Regions from separate parts of the Pseudoduganella plicata genome, predicted to be linked through region 2. Evidence: riboswitches for the same ligand, from Rfam matches in the RefSeq annotation. Region 2 holds a riboswitch; the other holds the start of a gene.
What was found. A riboswitch is a leader RNA that binds a small molecule or an ion and turns the genes downstream of it on or off. The one in region 2 is predicted to bind thiamine pyrophosphate.
Positions count from the first base shown of each region.

Region 1 (7,718 bases), 2.9 Mb from region 2:
TGAGGCTGGGCCGCATCCTGGCGGGCCTGGCGCCGCGCGAACCGGAGGTACACGGTCTGGTGGCGCTGATGGAAATCCAGTCGTCGCGCGCCCGCGCCCGCACGGACGCGAAAGGTGTCCCCGTGCTGCTGCTGGAACAGGACCGCTCGCGCTGGGACCAGCTGTTGATCCGCCGGGGTCTGGCCGCGCTGGCGCGTGCCGACGAGCTGTGCCGCGACCACGGCCGCACCCTGGGGCCGTACGCGCTGCAGGCAGCCATCGCCGCCTGCCACGCGCGCGCCCGCAAGGCCGAGGACACGGACTGGCACCGCATCGCCGCGCTGTACGACGCGCTGGCGCAGATCGCGCCGTCGCCCGTCATTGAACTGAACCGGGCTGTCGCCGTCGCCATGGCATTCGGCCCCGCCGCAGGCCTGGAAATCGCCGACGCCCTGCGGGACGAGCCGGCGCTGCGCCACTACCATCTGCTGCCGAGCGTACGGGGCGATTTGCTGGCCAAGCTGGGCCGGCTCGACGAAGCCCGAGCCGAATTCGCGCGTGCCGCCACGCTGACGCAGAACGAGCGCGAACAGGCCCTGCTGCTGGGGCGCGCAGCCGCTTGCCTGGAAGGCGTCGCCGCCCTGCGCCGCTGACCGTTACGGGCCCTGCCGCCAACGCGCGCCGGGATTTCACCGCGATTTCACCCCGTGTGCGTCATGCTGGCGCATTCTTCACCAGCGCGGGACCCATCTTGAAATACCTGATCCGATTCCTTTGTTTGCTGCTGGCGGCGGCGCCGTCGCTGGCAGGCGCCGATCCGGCACCGCACATCGCCGCGCTGCTGCAGGCACAGGGCCTTGCCGGTGCCGTCTGGAGCACGCCCGGCGGGGTCGGCGCCGCCGGCCTGAGCGCCGTGCGGCGTGGTGCGCGGATGCGAACCGACCAGCGCGTGCACGTCGGTTCTGTGGCCAAGACGGTGCTGGCGACGGGCATCCTGCGCCTGGTCAGCGAGCGGCGGCTGACGCTGGACACGCCGGTCGCCGCCTTGCTGCCCGGCATGGCATTCGACAATCCGTGGGCGGACCGCGACCCGGTACGCGTGCGCCACCTGATCGACCACACGGCGGGGCTGGACGATGTGCGCTTCTGGCACGTCTTCACGCTGCAAGCCGGCCCGGACGTGCCGCTGGCCGCCGCCTTCCCCGCTGGCCACGGCCTGCTGCGCGTGCGCAGCAAACCCGGCATGCGCTTTTCGTATTCAAACCTCGGCTATACGCTGCTCGGCATGGTCATCGAAACGGTCACGCGGCAGCGCTACGAGCGCTACCTGGATACGGCACTGCTCGCACCGCTCGGCATGCATGACAGCACGTTCGCCTTCGTCACGCAGGCCCGGGATGCCCGGCTCGCGATGGGGCATTTCGAGCGCGGCGCGCCGCATCCCGCCGTGCCGTCCTTTGTGCGCCCGGCCGGCCAGTTCACGACGACGGCAGCCGACATGGGGCGCTTCGCACAGTTCCTGATGAGCGACGGCCGCATCGACGGCCGGCCATTCATCGATGCCGCGCTGCTGCGCCGGATGGGCGAGCCGACGACGACGGAGGCCAGGCACGCCGGGCTGGCTGTGGGTTATGGCCTGGGCCTGCGCCGGATCGATCGCCACGGTGTCGTGGCGCTGTGCCATGCCGGCAACGGCATCGGCTTTCGCGCCAACCTGTGCCTGCTCCCGGCCACTCGGCAGGCAGTCTTCGTTGCGGTGAACATGGACAGCGAGACGGCCGACTACCAGCGGCTGGACGAGCTTTTGCTGCGCGAGCTGGCGGCGGCAGCCCCTGCGCCGAGTTGCACCGCCATGGGCGGCAGTCCGGCGCCGGGCGCGTGGGCAGGCATCTATGTTCCAGCGCCGAACCGGTTCCACAGCCTGCGTTTGCTCGATACGCTGCTCGACGCAGTGCACGTGTCCGGCAGCGGCCCGTTGCTGCGCCTGCGTTCGCCGCAGGCCGCCACGCTCGAACTGCGCCATGCCGGCGGCGCGCTGTGGCAGGCGCCCGGCAAGCTGCTGCCATCGCACGTGTTGCTGCGCTCGACCGGGGGCCGCAGGGTGCTCGGCACGGGAACGCAAAGCTGGGAGCAGGTGTCATTGCCGTACTGGCTGGCCCTGTGGTGCAGCGTGGTCGCCGGGTTGACCGGACTTCTCTACGTGCTTGCCGCAACGGCCGGGCGCGCGTGGCGCCGCCAACTGTCGTTCGCCACGCCGCTCCTGGCGCCGTGCGCCGGCGTGCTGGCCCTGCTGCTGCCGCTGCCACTGTTGCTGCGCCAGTCGTTGCTGCAACTGGGCGACATGACGGCGGCAACGATCCTGCTGGCGCCGGTCACGGCAGCCCTGCCGGTCACCGTGCTGGCCGGGCTGGCCATGGCATGGCGGACGGGAGGCAGCACCCGGGCGGAAGTGGCGGCGATGATTGCCGTGCTGCAAGTCAGCGCACTGCTGGCCGCCTGGGGCCTGCTGCCGTTGCGGCTGTGGGTCTAGCACGCGCAGAGGCTAAGGTTGCTGCAGCGTCCCTTCTTTGCGCGTGCGCGAATAGCGCGGCAAGCCGTCGGCCAGCGCCAGCCAGCGCAGATGACTCTGCATGAAAGTATGATCGCCGGGCGGAATGGCCTCCGGATCGTTCAGGCTGGCCGTGGTGATGTCGAGTTCATCGGGCCAGCGTTCGTCTTCAAAGGTCAGCTGCGTGCCGCAATCGCCGCAGAACCGGCGCGTGATGCCGGGACTGGAGCCAAAGCTGGCCGGTCGTCCGGCAACGAAGCGGAACTCCGAGCTGCGCACGGAGAACCAGGCGACGGCCGGGGCCCCGGTCGCGCGGCGGCACATCGTGCAATGGCACAGCGTGCTGTTGAAAGGCGTGCCAGTCACGGTATAGCGCACGCTCCCGCAGAAACATCCGCCCTGGACCATGCGCCCTCCCCGTTCAGTGTTCCAGCAACTTGGTCAGCAGCAGCTCGGTGGAGCCGTAGCCATACAGCGAATCGCTTTCCAGCCCTTCCGTTTCGTACGGGACAGACACCTCGCGTTCCGGCTTGGCCGGATCGTCCGCATAGGTGGCCTGCCACGCCCGCTTGAGCGTGTCGGAGCGGCGGATAAAGACCGGCACGGGCCAGTCGTTGCGGTCGAAGCGCTCGGCATCGCCCAGCACGGGCCAGCGTCCGTTGGCCAGCGCCATATCGCCGGTACGGATGGCCTTCAGCGCGTCCGTTGCTTTCAGTTGCCGGACTTCGGCCAGCGTCGGCATCGTCGGGCGCTTCGGCCCGAACAGGTAAGCGAGCATGATCTTGCCTTGCGGCGACATGCGGGCAACGAGGCCCGCCGCGAAACCGCCGTCGATCAGCGGTACGGCAAACCAGCTTCCTTCATGATAAGGCTGTAACTTCATATATCCCTTTTTGGTGAGGGGCCGACCAGCGGCGCGTGACACCGGCGCTCGACCGCCTCTCAACGTGCGTTATTCGTGTGTTCGCACTTGGTTTACTACCTTCGCAGCCTGTCGGCCTTGCCGACAATTCATTGACGTTACTCTAGGCCCTCATCGTAACGGTAATGCGCGGCAATCGGGCCTGCCTTGAACAGCGCGCCGCGGAGCTCCTTGTCCAGCTTCGCGTCGCGCCGGCGCGCCCATTCCAGCAGCATCGCCACGTGCTTGCGCGCCGTGTCGCGCTGGCTGCCCAGCACCAGGCGCAGCTCGGGATCGGTGCTGGCCTCGGCACGCTGGTTCAACGTGTCCAGCTCGCCCAGCTTCTCGATCAGCGCGGTCAGGCCGCGGTGCATGTCCAGCACCTGGGCATTCAGACTGTCGCGCGGTTCGACGGTGTGTTCCTGCGTCATTGCGTTCTCCGATCGTTCATCCCTTCAGATACGCGCATTGTCGGCCCTCCGCACACTTTCCTCAAGTGTAACGGTACGACCGTATGCATGGCGCACGAATTTGCGGCACGAAGTTGGTACCCGATTGTGTTAAGCTTCGCGCTCGCTAGGGGTCCTGGAAAGAATTTTCCGGGTGAGACATACCCTTCGTACCTGATCTGGATAATGCCAGCGAAGGAAAGCGCAAAGTCGTGTTCATCCCTCCTCTTTGAGTGCTCCGTCGTTGGCCCGACCAACCCGAAGAGCACACAATGTACAAGACCAATATCGCTTTTTCCGCCGCCGCGCTCGCGATTGCGCAGGCGTTTCCGACCGTTGCAATGGCCCAGGCCGACGGCCCCGTCGCCGCAGTCGTCATCACGGGCGCGCGCACGGGTACCGAGCACGCATCGGTCGCCGGCTTTTCCGACGCGCCGCTGCTGCAGACACCCGCCTCCGTCGGTGTCATCACGAGCGAGCAGATGCGCACGCTGAACATCCGCTCCACCACCGACGCCAGCCGCTACGACGCCAGCATCGGCGACGCTTACAACGCCGTCGGCTATGCCGAGCAGTTCTCCATCCGCGGCTTCAAGCTGGACAACGCGCGCAGCTACCGCAAGGACGGCCTGGCCATTTCCGGCGACACCCAGATCCCGCTGGAAAACAAGGAAAGCATCGAAGTGCTGAAGGGCCTGGCGGGACTGCAGGCCGGCGTTGCGGCGCCCGGCGGCATCGTCAATTACGTCACCAAGCGCCCGACCAACGAGACGCTGCGCTCGGTGCTGTTCGAAGTGAGCGAACGGGGCACCGTGCTGGGCACCGTCGACCTGGGCGGCCGCCTTGCCGACCGCCGCTTCGGCTACCGCGTCAACGTGGCAGGCGAGCGCCTGCGTTCGTATATCGAAGGCGCCGACGGCCACCGCAACTTCATCTCCGGCGCCTTCGACTGGCAGATCACGCCCGACGCGCTGCTGCAGATCGACGCCGACTACCAGAAGAAATCGCAGGTCTCCGCGCCCGGCTTCCAGCTGATCGGCGGTGTGGCGCTGCCGCACGTGGCGGCCGACACGATGCTCAACAACCAGCCGTGGAGCTACCCGGTCGAGACGGAGACCAGCAATATCGGCATCCGCTTCCAGTACCGCTTCAACCCGGACTGGCAGGCCATCGTCAGCGCCAACCGGCATGACTTCAAGCGCGACGACTACACCGCGTTCCCGCTGTATTGCGGCGACGTCGCCGGCTTCTGTACCAACGGCGACTACGACGTGTACGACTACCGCAGCCTGGGGGAGAAAAAGAAGCCGCTGGCCGCGCAGGCGCTGCTGCAGGGCCGCTTTGCCACGGGCGCGCTGCGCCACGAGCTGACGCTTGGGCTGTCGTACTTCCAGAACAAGGAAAGCTGGGGCGATTATCTGTATGACCCGGTCGGCACCAGCAATATCTGGCACCCGGTCGTGCTGCCGGCGGCCGGCGGTAGCAGCGGTCCCGTTTCGGAGCGCCGTGTCGACCGCGAAAGCTCCGCCTTCGTGCAGGACATCGTCGGCTTGAGCGACACCGTGAAGCTGCATGCTGGCGCGCGCTACACGAAGGTGCGCCGCTCGCAGGTCGATGCCGCGCTGCCGACGAATGCCGGCTTCTGGCTGCCCAACGTGGCGCTGGTTTACAGCCCGCTGGACAACGTGTCGGGCTACGTGTCGTATGCGCAGGGCCTTGAGCATGGCGGCATCGCGCCAATCAAGGCACGGAACCACGACCTGGCGCTGGACCCGGGCAAGTCGAAACAGGTGGAGCTGGGCATCAAGGCGCAGGTGCGAGGCATCAGCCTGGCCGCTGCGCTGTTCCAGATCGAGAAGGGCCTTGAGTACCTGGACCCCGCGTCCGGCTATTACGTGCGCAACGGCGAAGCACGCCACCGGGGGCTGGAAATGAGCGCGCAGGGCAAGGCCACTCGCGACCTGACCGTCGGCGCCTCGCTGGCCGCGCTGCACACGGAGCAGCAGGGCACGGGCCAGAGCTATGACGGCAAGCGCGTGACGAACGTGCCGGCATTGCGCTCCACCGTGTTCGCCGAATACGCGCTGCCGCAAGTGGCGGGCCTGAAGGTCAACGGCGACTGGCAGTTCGTCGGCAGGAAGGCGTTCGATGCGGACAACGCGGTGATGGTGCCGAAGTACCACGTCGTCAACCTGGGCGCGTCGTATGCGACGAAGGTGGGCGGCATGCCGCTGGTACTGCGCGCGCAGGTGCGCAATGCGCTGAACCGCTTCTACTGGCGCGACGTCACGCCGGACCTGGGCGGCTACCTGTTCCCCGGCGCCGAGCGGACGTACCGCGTCTCGGCACAGCTGGACTTCTGACGGTTCGGCCTTTCGTAACCTTGCACAGCGGGGCTTCTAAAGCCCCAGCACCGCCTCCACCTGGCGCAGCCGCTGCGCCAGCGGTCCGTGGATGCGCACGTGCGGGATCGCGCGCGCCGCCAGTGCCTCCGCCAGGATGGCATTGACGGCCGCGCTCTGGTCTTCCGGCTCGCGCTGGAGTCCGTCCGGCTGCCACGGGATGTCCGGTGCGCAGACCAGCGTCACATCATACCGGCGGCTGTCCGCCAGCAGCGCCAGCCCCGGATCAACGCGGCCGAAATAATGGCGGCTGTAGACGGCGGTCATCAGCGGCGTCGTATCACAAAACAGATAGCGCCCGGCCTGCCCCGCCGCGAGATCCTCGCGGGCCGCCTGCGTCCGGGCGATGTGCAGCTGGTCTTCCTCGGCGGGTACGCATCCGCGGGTTTCGACGAACTCGCGCAGGTATTCAGGCACCCAGACCGACCCGTAGCGCTGCGCCAGCGCCTGCGCCAGCGTCGTCTTGCCGGACGATGCGCTGCCCACGATGGCCACGCGGATGACATCCGGCCTCATTTGAGCACCATCGCCGCGCTGGCGGCGGCATCCTGCTCCATCGAGCGGCGCCACGCCCGCAGGCCCACGGCCGCCATGAACACGAACATCCCGTACAGCACCGCCGTCAGCATGAGGCCCTTGTGGATGTACAGCGCCACGTACAGCACGTCCACGATGATCCAGACGTGCCAGTTCTCCAGCCGCTTGCGCGACAGCAGCACCTGGCCCACCAGGCTGCCGGCCGTCAGGAAGCCGTCCGCAAAGGGCACGTCGGTATCGGTCAGCGCGTGCAGTCCCCACGCCAGCGCGCCAAAGGCGGCCAGCCACGCGGCCGCGGCCCAGCCCCTGCCGCGCCACGTCAGTTCCGTGACGGGAAGACGCTCGTGCGTGTCATCGCCATGCAGCCACTGGTACCAGCCCCACACGGACACGGAGATGAACACAACCTGCAGTCCCATGTCGCCATACAGCTTCGAATTGAAAAAGACGACGCCGTACATGGCCGAGGACAAGATGGCAAACAGCCACGCCCAGTGGTTCTGGCGGATGTTGAGCCACACCGTCATGACGGACAGGGCAAAGGACAGCAGCTCGAGCGGGGTGGTGGCAAGGCCGAAAAGGGTCAGTGATTCGTTCATGGCAGCGCTTAGGAGGACGCGGGATTATGCCATGGCCTCCGCGCCCGCAGCCGGTCGGCGGGTCGCAGCCCGGTTGCATCCGACTTGCATCGTTCTACCGGGCGCCACGCGCGGCGCGGCTCGGCTACACTGTCGCCCCTTATTGTCCCCTGCCGCAGGAGAGCGCGATGTCCTTCGACCTGGACCGTTTTATCACCGCCCAGGCACCTGTCTACGGCCAGGTGCTGCGCGAGCTGTGCGACGGTCACAAGACCAGACACTGGATGTGGTTCATCTTCCCGCAGCTGCGCGGGCTGGGCCGCT
Region 1 covers NZ_CP038026.1:1,672,876-1,680,593, forward strand. Annotated here, with positions in the region: gene E1742_RS07325 (RNA polymerase sigma factor) at 1-632, shown strand, start outside; gene E1742_RS07330 (serine hydrolase domain-containing protein) at 731-2,509, shown strand; gene E1742_RS07335 (GFA family protein) at 2,522-2,935, opposite strand; gene E1742_RS07340 (Imm26 family immunity protein) at 2,949-3,410, opposite strand; gene E1742_RS07345 (ferritin family protein) at 3,548-3,859, opposite strand; TPP riboswitch at 3,997-4,095, shown strand; gene E1742_RS07350 (TonB-dependent siderophore receptor) at 4,150-6,240, shown strand; gene E1742_RS07355 (AAA family ATPase) at 6,277-6,795, opposite strand; gene pnuC (nicotinamide riboside transporter PnuC) at 6,792-7,415, opposite strand; gene E1742_RS07365 (DUF1810 domain-containing protein) at 7,583-7,718, shown strand, end outside.
Region 1: another riboswitch for thiamine pyrophosphate. It lies ahead of E1742_RS07350 (TonB-dependent siderophore receptor); the one in region 2 lies ahead of thiC (phosphomethylpyrimidine synthase ThiC).

Region 2 (7,718 bases):
CACCTTCTGTGCATCGAGCTGGCGCTCGACGACGATCTGCGTGGCGATGCCGGCGTGGTCGGTGCCCGGGATCCAGGCGGTGTTATGGCCCAGCATGCGGTGGTAGCGCGTCAGGCCATCCATGATGGTCTGGTTGAACGCGTGGCCCATGTGCAGCGTGCCGGTGACGTTCGGCGGCGGCAGCTGGATGCTGAAGGCAGGCTTGGAGAGGTCCATCGAAGCGGCGAAGTACCCGCGCTTCTCCCACTCGCTGCGCCAGAACTGTTCAATGTCGGCAGGCTCGAAAGACTTGGCTAATTCCATGATGGGGGAAAGTTATTTTGGCGAAAAGGACCATTATAAGGGAGGTGCACCGTTGGCGAGCCGGCCGCGGTAGCGCAAAACCAGGGACAGCCACCCATTTCAGGGAATATTTCCTGAAATGGTGACTGTCCCTGATTTTTACGGAGGTGACCTGCGACAGAGAGGGGCGATATCGCATATGGCGAGTTGACCTCCGAGCCAGACAGCTGGGCGGCCAGCGAGTCTACAGGCGGATCTTTCGTTGCCATCTGATAAAAGCTGCCTCATCCGGTTCGTTGCCGAGGGCTTCGTAAAAGTAAATCCGGTCGGCCATGGTCAGAGACTCTTCCCGATGAAAGAACTCGGTAGTTTGCGCCGACATGTCGTAAGCATCGCAAAAGTCCGCATCAGTGAATTTGATGTGATATCGGTTCAGTAACTCTATTGCCTCTGCTTCCGCGCAACCGTAGGTGCGCTGCAGCGCTTGGACCGTTCGTTCGAAGAGCCAGGCTTCATCGTCATCGGTGGTCGGCGGAAGGGCGGGCGTTGTCATTGCTGATCTCATATTCATTAGAAAATGGTGACTGTCACCGTTTTTTCTGGCGACTATCCCCCGCGCTGGCGCATTCGGCACTCCATGCCACCAGTTCGTTGCGCGAGCGGCGCACGGCGATGCGGGCTTCTTCGTCGACGGCGTTCTCGAACACCAGCACAGGCAGGCCATCCTTCGCACGGTCTAGCGCCGTCAGCCGGTAGCCGCGCGAGCGCGACGGAGCGCAGCTGGTGTTCCCCGCCATCAGCAGGCGCGCGTTGTTGAGCAGCGTGGGGTGCTGCTGGATCAGCGTCAGGATCTCCATTTCCGGCAGCGGCGCCAGGAGACGGATCGGTGTTTCGGGCTGGGCGCCGCATTGCGGCTGCTGGCTGTACCAAACCAGCTGCAAGGGTGCGCGCTCGCTCCAGCGTTTGTCCTTCGGCGCCTTTGGATCGTAATCGAACACCGTGCGTGGCTGGCGGCACAGCGGCAAGGTCGCCCGCTGCGCGGGACCGTCCACCGTTGCCATGACGTGGCGTTTGCCCTTGACGGTGGTCACGGCGAACTGGGGCCGCAGCAGGCCGCCGGTCGCGTGGGCGCCGCTGTAGTACTCGAAGAAGGACGCCTGTTCCTTGTCCGTTGCCGTCGTCACCGGCGCCGCCCTGGCATTCGTCATCATGGCCGCCATCATCCACATCATCCTGCGCATCGTCTGTCTCCGTACTGTCGCGGTCCCGCTGCCGCCGCCGAAATTATAGGCGCTGATGAGCTTTTCATATCGTGCGACATCGCGCATAATGGCGGCGCTGCCGGCGGACCATCCGCGGGCGGCACACGCTAGGGGTCCTGCGCATGGCGACATGCGCGGGTGAGAAATACCCTCCGAACCTGATCTGGATAATGCCAGCGAAGGGAAGCTTTTGGATACGCGATGCCGCGCACGACTGCGCCGGCGCTCGCGCACCCTGACTCCTTTGCTGGCTCCTGTAGCCTCAAAGGAGCCAAATGAACGCCCACCACCAGCCTCACCAGCCATTTTTCGCACGTACCGCCGAGGTGGACAGCGCAGCCGTCGCACCGCTGCCGAATTCCCGCAAGATCTACGTCACCGGCAGCCGCCCGGATATCCGCGTGCCCATGCGCGAGATCGCGCAGGCCGATACGTCCGCGTCGTTCGGCCACGAACCGAACCCACCGATTTCCGTGTACGACACGTCCGGTCCGTACACCGATCCGGCAGCAAACATCGATATCCGTGAAGGCCTGGCGCCGATGCGCGCCGGCTGGATCGCGGAGCGGGGCGACACCGAGGAGCTGGCGGGGCCCACGTCGCAATTCGGGCAGGCCCGCCTGGCCGACCCGGCGCTGGCGCAACTGCGCTTCAACCTGCATCGCAAGCCGCGCCGCGCGGTCGATGGCGCCTGCGTCACGCAGATGCATTATGCCCGCCGCGGCATCGTCACGCCGGAGATGGAGTTCGTCGCGATCCGCGAGAACCTGCGCCGCCGCGAATACCTGGAAGGCCTGCGCGCGGCCGGGCCGATGGGAGAGCGGCTGGCGGACCTGATGGGCCGCCAGCATCCCGGCCAGTCGTTCGGCGCATCGATCCCGAACGAGATCACCCCGGAATTCGTGCGCGACGAGATCGCACGGGGCCGCGCCATCATCCCCGCCAACATCAACCACCCGGAACTGGAGCCGATGATCATCGGTCGCAATTTCCTCGTCAAGGTCAACGCCAATATCGGCAACTCCGCCGTCACGTCGTCGATCGGCGAGGAAGTGGAAAAGATGACGTGGGCGATCCGCTGGGGCGGCGACACGGTGATGGACCTGTCCACGGGCAAGCATATCCACGAGACGCGCGAATGGATCGTGCGCAACAGCCCCGTGCCGATCGGTACCGTTCCGATCTACCAGGCGCTGGAAAAGGTGAACGGCAAGGCGGAAGACCTGACGTGGGACATCTTCCGCGACACCCTGATCGAACAGGCGGAGCAGGGCGTCGATTACTTCACCATCCACGCCGGCGTGCTGCTGCGCTACGTGCCGCTGACGGCGAAACGGCTGACGGGCATCGTCTCGCGCGGCGGCTCTATCATGGCGAAATGGTGCCTGGCGCATCACAAGGAGAACTTCCTCTACACGCACTTCGAAGACATTTGCCAGATCATGAAAGCGTACGACGTGTCGTTCAGCCTCGGCGACGGCCTGCGTCCCGGCTCGATCTACGACGCCAACGACGAAGCGCAGCTGGGCGAACTGAAGACGCTGGGCGAACTGACGCAGATCGCGTGGAAGCACGACGTGCAGGTGATGATCGAAGGGCCGGGCCACGTGCCGATGCAGCTGATCAAGGAAAACATGGACCTGCAGCTGGAGCAGTGCAGTGAGGCGCCGTTCTACACGCTGGGCCCTTTGACGACCGATATCGCGCCCGGTTACGACCATATCACGTCCGGCATCGGCGCCGCGCAGATCGGCTGGTACGGTACCGCGATGCTGTGCTACGTGACGCCGAAGGAGCACCTGGGCCTGCCGAACAAGGCCGACGTCAAGGAAGGCATGATCACCTACAAGATCGCCGCGCACGCGGCCGACCTGGCGAAAGGCCATCCGGGCGCGCAGATCCGCGACAACGCGCTGTCCAAGGCGCGCTTCGAATTCCGCTGGGAAGACCAGTTCAACATCGGCCTCGATCCGGACCGCGCCCGCGAGTTCCACGACGAGACGCTGCCGAAGGATTCCGCCAAGGTGGCGCACTTCTGTTCCATGTGCGGCCCGCATTTCTGCTCGATGAAGATCACGCAGGAGGTGCGCGACTACGCGGCGCAGGGCATGCAGGAAAAGGCCGTGGAATTCGTCAAGAAGGGCGCGCAGTTGTACAGCAAAGCGTGAAGAAGAGGGCGACGATGATCGACATCGAACTCAATGGCGAGCGGCGCCAGGTTGCGCCGGGCCAGACGCTGCACGACCTGGTGGCCGCGCTGGGACTGGAAGGGCAGGCCCTGGCGCTGGCCGTCAACCGCGCCGTCGTCCCGCGCCAGCGCTGGCGCGAAGTGGCGCTGCAGGGGCAGGAGCGGGTGGACATCGTGCGCGCCATCGGTGGCGGCTGAACAAGGAGATTGGAAATGAACATGACAAAGAATGACCTGCTGACTATCGCAGGCAAGACGTACAACTCGCGCCTGCTGGTCGGCAGCGGCAAGTACAAGGACCTGCAGCAGACGCGCGCGGCGACCGACGCGGCGGGCGCGGAAATCATCACCGTGGCGATCCGCCGCGTCAATATCGGCCAGGACCCGAACGCACCGAGCCTGCTCGACGTGCTGCCGCCGTCTGAATACACGATTCTGCCGAATACGGCCGGCTGCTACAGCGCGAAGGACGCCGTCTACACGCTGCAACTGGCGCGTGAGCTGCTGAACGGCCACAAGCTCGTCAAGCTCGAAGTGCTGGGCGACGAGAAGACGTTGTTCCCCAACATGCCGGAAACGCTGGTGGCAGCAAAGGAACTGGTGAAGGACGGCTTCGACGTGATGGTCTACTGCAGCGACGATCCGATCCAGGCGCGCATGCTGGAAGACATCGGCTGCGTGGCCGTGATGCCGCTGGCGTCGCTGATCGGCTCGGGCATGGGCATCCTGAATCCCTGGAACCTGTCGCTCATTATCGAGCAGGCGGGCGTGCCGGTGCTGGTCGATGCCGGTGTCGGCACGGCGTCCGATGCGGCCATCGCCATGGAACTGGGCTGCGACGGTGTGCTGATGAACACGGCCATCGCGGCGGCGCAGGACCCGGTACGCATGGCCGGCGCCATGCGTCTTGCCGTGCTGGCCGGACGCGAGGCATATCTGGCCGGACGCATGCCGCGCCGCTTTGCCGCTTCGCCGTCGTCGCCGATGGCCGGCCGGGTTGCATGACGAAGCACGGCGGTGCGCGGGAGTGCGTGCTGGTATTTGCCGGCTCGGACCCGTCGGCCGGTGCCGGTATCGCCGCGGACGTGCAGGCCGTCACGGCGGTCGGCGCGCATCCGCTGGCGGTCGTGACGGCGCTGACGGTGCAGGACCACAACCGCGTCTACGAAGTCATGCCGGTCGCACCGGAACTGGTGCTGAGGCAGGCGCGCGCGCTGACGGCGGCCTGCCGCATCGACGCGGTCAAGATCGGCATTCCGGGCAGCGCGGACAATGCCCGCACCATTGCGCAGGTGATCGCGGAACTGCGGCTTGAGGACGGCACGCTGCCGGTGGTACTGGACCCCGTACTGGCCAGCGGCCATGGCGATCGCCTGGGCCGGGGCGATGCCGTGGCGGCGCTGGCGCCGCTGCTGGCGCTGGCGACCGTTGTCACGCCGAACGGTCCCGAGGCCGCAGCATTGGGCCTGCTGGAGAGCGACCGTGCGCTGGTCACGGGCGGCCATGACGAGGGCGGCGAAGTCGTCAACCGCTGGTGCGGGCGCAGCTGGACGTGGCCACGCCTGCCGGGCAGTTTTCACGGCAGCGGCTGCACGCTGGCCGCCGCGCTGGCGGGACTGCTGGCGCAGGGCTGGCCGATGAGCGAGGCGCTGGAGCGGGCACAGGCCTACACGCATGCCACGCTGGCCGCGGCCTACCGGATCGGCGCGGGCCAGCACATACCGCTGCGCTGACATATCGATGGAGACTAGGATCATGCATACCGAATTTCGTGGACTGTATCTCGTTACACCCGACTGGGACGACACCGACCGCCTGCTGGCTGCCAGCGACGCAGCACTCGCAGCCGGCGCGGCGCTGCTGCAGTATCGCCACAAGGAAGCGTCGCCGGCGCTGCGGCGCGAACAGGCCGGCGCACTGCTGGCGCTGTGCCGGCGTCATGGCGTGCCATTCATCGTCAACGATCACATCGACCTGTGCCTGGCACTCGATGCCGACGGCGTGCACGTCGGCGGGCTCGATGCGGGCGTGGCTGCCGCACGCGCCGCGCTGGGGCCGGACAAGATCGTGGGCGCCTCCTGCTATGGCGACGTCGCGCGGGCCATCGATGCGCAGGCGGCCGGCGCCAGCTACGTGGCGTTTGGCGGCTTCTATCCGTCGCGCGTAAAAAAATACGCCGTGACGACGCAGCCGGACATCCTGGCCCAGGCGCGTGCCGCCGGCGTGACGGTGCCGGCGGTCGTCATCGGCGGCATGACCCCTGTCAATGCGGCGGTGCTGGTGGCTGCGGGCGCCGATATGGTCGCTGCCATCAGCAGCGTGTACGGCATGGAGCCGGCAGGCGTTACATCTGCGGTACAGGCATTTACGGCGTTGTTTTCACGTCGCTAAAGGACTCATGGGCCAGGCGATCCGCTTTATAATCGGCCATCACAAACTGCCGATCTGCTCAGCCATGACACCACCAGCGACCGCGAAACGCCTGATACTGATTGTCGACGACGATCAATTACTGGCGGAATTTCTCAGTGTAATTCTGCAGAACGCGGGATACGAGACGATGCAGGCGCATTCGGCCGATCACGCCTTGAAGCTGGTCGCCGAACGCGAGCCGGACATGGCGCTGCTGGACATCCACATGCCTGGCATGTCCGGGCTCGAACTGGCCAAGCAGCTGAACCGTGAGACGTCCGTGCCGTTCATGTTCCTGTCCGGCCGCGGCGATGCCGATGCGGGCAAGCAGGCCGCCGCGTATGGTGCCGTGGGATTCGTCGTGAAACCGGTGGACGAAAAACACCTGATGCCGGCATTCGAAGCGGGCCTGGCGCGAGCCGACGATATCCGCCAGCTGCGCCGCACGGAACTGAACCTGAACGCGGCGCTGGCGGCGGGCCGGGAAACCAGCCTGGCCGTGGGGCTGTTGATGTGCAAGTTCCAGACCGACCGGAATACGGCATTCGAGGTGTTGCGCGACCATGCGCGCTCGAGCCGTCGCAAGGTCAACGAGGTGGCCGACCAGCTGCTGACCGCCGAGGAAACGTTGAACGGCCTGCATGCGGCATTTTATGCACGCTTCAAAAAATAAAGTTTCTATGGTGCATCAAAACTGGGCTACACTGTCTTTGTAGCCGCGGCCGTCACGCCGCGCGTCATCTCCAGCAGCCGCCCGCCCCCTGCGGCCGCGCCCAGCCTCTCGGCCCAGCTCCGCCGACCCAGCATCCTGAACGCCAGCAATCCCGCGCATGCGGCACGTGGCTTACAGGTTCCTGCACCCTGTTACGCGGAGTACGACCATGAACATGAACGACGTCCTGGAGGCCAGCAAACCGCTGCCGCCCGCCCCCCACTTGCTGCACATCGATGCCGAAGACACGGCGGCGCTGATCCTGGCGACGTTGATGGTGCCGGAAATCCGCGTCACCCGCGTCGCGTCGGTCGCCGCCGCCGAGGCCCTGCTGCAGCAACAGACTTTCGCCCTGATTGTGCTGGACCCGGATCTGCCGGACGGCGACGGCCAGCATGTAACCGACGCGCTGCGCGAGCGTGGCGTGCACACGCCCGTTCTGCTGTATTCCGCGCGTCAACCCAGCCTGCACCACCAGGCCCATGCTTTCCTGCCGAAGCCATGGACGTCGCCGCGCCAGCTGTGGCAGGCCGTTTGCCGTTTGCTCGAGATGGATCTGGCGGCCATGGCGTGACTCGAAGGTGGCCCGTCTTTGTTATCATGCAGCTTTATCACATCACCGGATTTTGCGATGAAGACCAAGGCAGCAGTAGCATGGAAGGCGGGCGCACCGCTGACGATCGAGGAAGTGGAGCTGGGCGGACCGCGCGAGGGTGAAGTCCTTGTCGAGATCAAGGCCACCGGCATCTGCCACACCGACTATTACACCCTGTCCGGCGCCGACCCGGAAGGCATTTTCCCTGCCATTCTCGGCCATGAAGGCGCCGGCGTCGTGGTGGACGTGGGTCCGGGCGTGAAGAGC
Region 2 covers NZ_CP038026.1:4,621,019-4,628,736, forward strand. Annotated here, with positions in the region: gene E1742_RS20435 (valine--tRNA ligase) at 1-303, opposite strand, end outside; gene E1742_RS20440 (hypothetical protein) at 527-835, opposite strand; gene E1742_RS20445 (hypothetical protein) at 870-1,523, opposite strand; TPP riboswitch at 1,644-1,746, shown strand; gene thiC (phosphomethylpyrimidine synthase ThiC) at 1,820-3,712, shown strand; gene thiS (sulfur carrier protein ThiS) at 3,727-3,930, shown strand; gene E1742_RS20460 (thiazole synthase) at 3,946-4,737, shown strand; gene thiD (bifunctional hydroxymethylpyrimidine kinase/phosphomethylpyrimidine kinase) at 4,734-5,465, shown strand; gene thiE (thiamine phosphate synthase) at 5,488-6,123, shown strand; gene E1742_RS20475 (ANTAR domain-containing response regulator) at 6,188-6,817, shown strand; gene E1742_RS20480 (response regulator) at 7,026-7,430, shown strand; gene E1742_RS20485 (S-(hydroxymethyl)glutathione dehydrogenase/class III alcohol dehydrogenase) at 7,488-7,718, shown strand, end outside.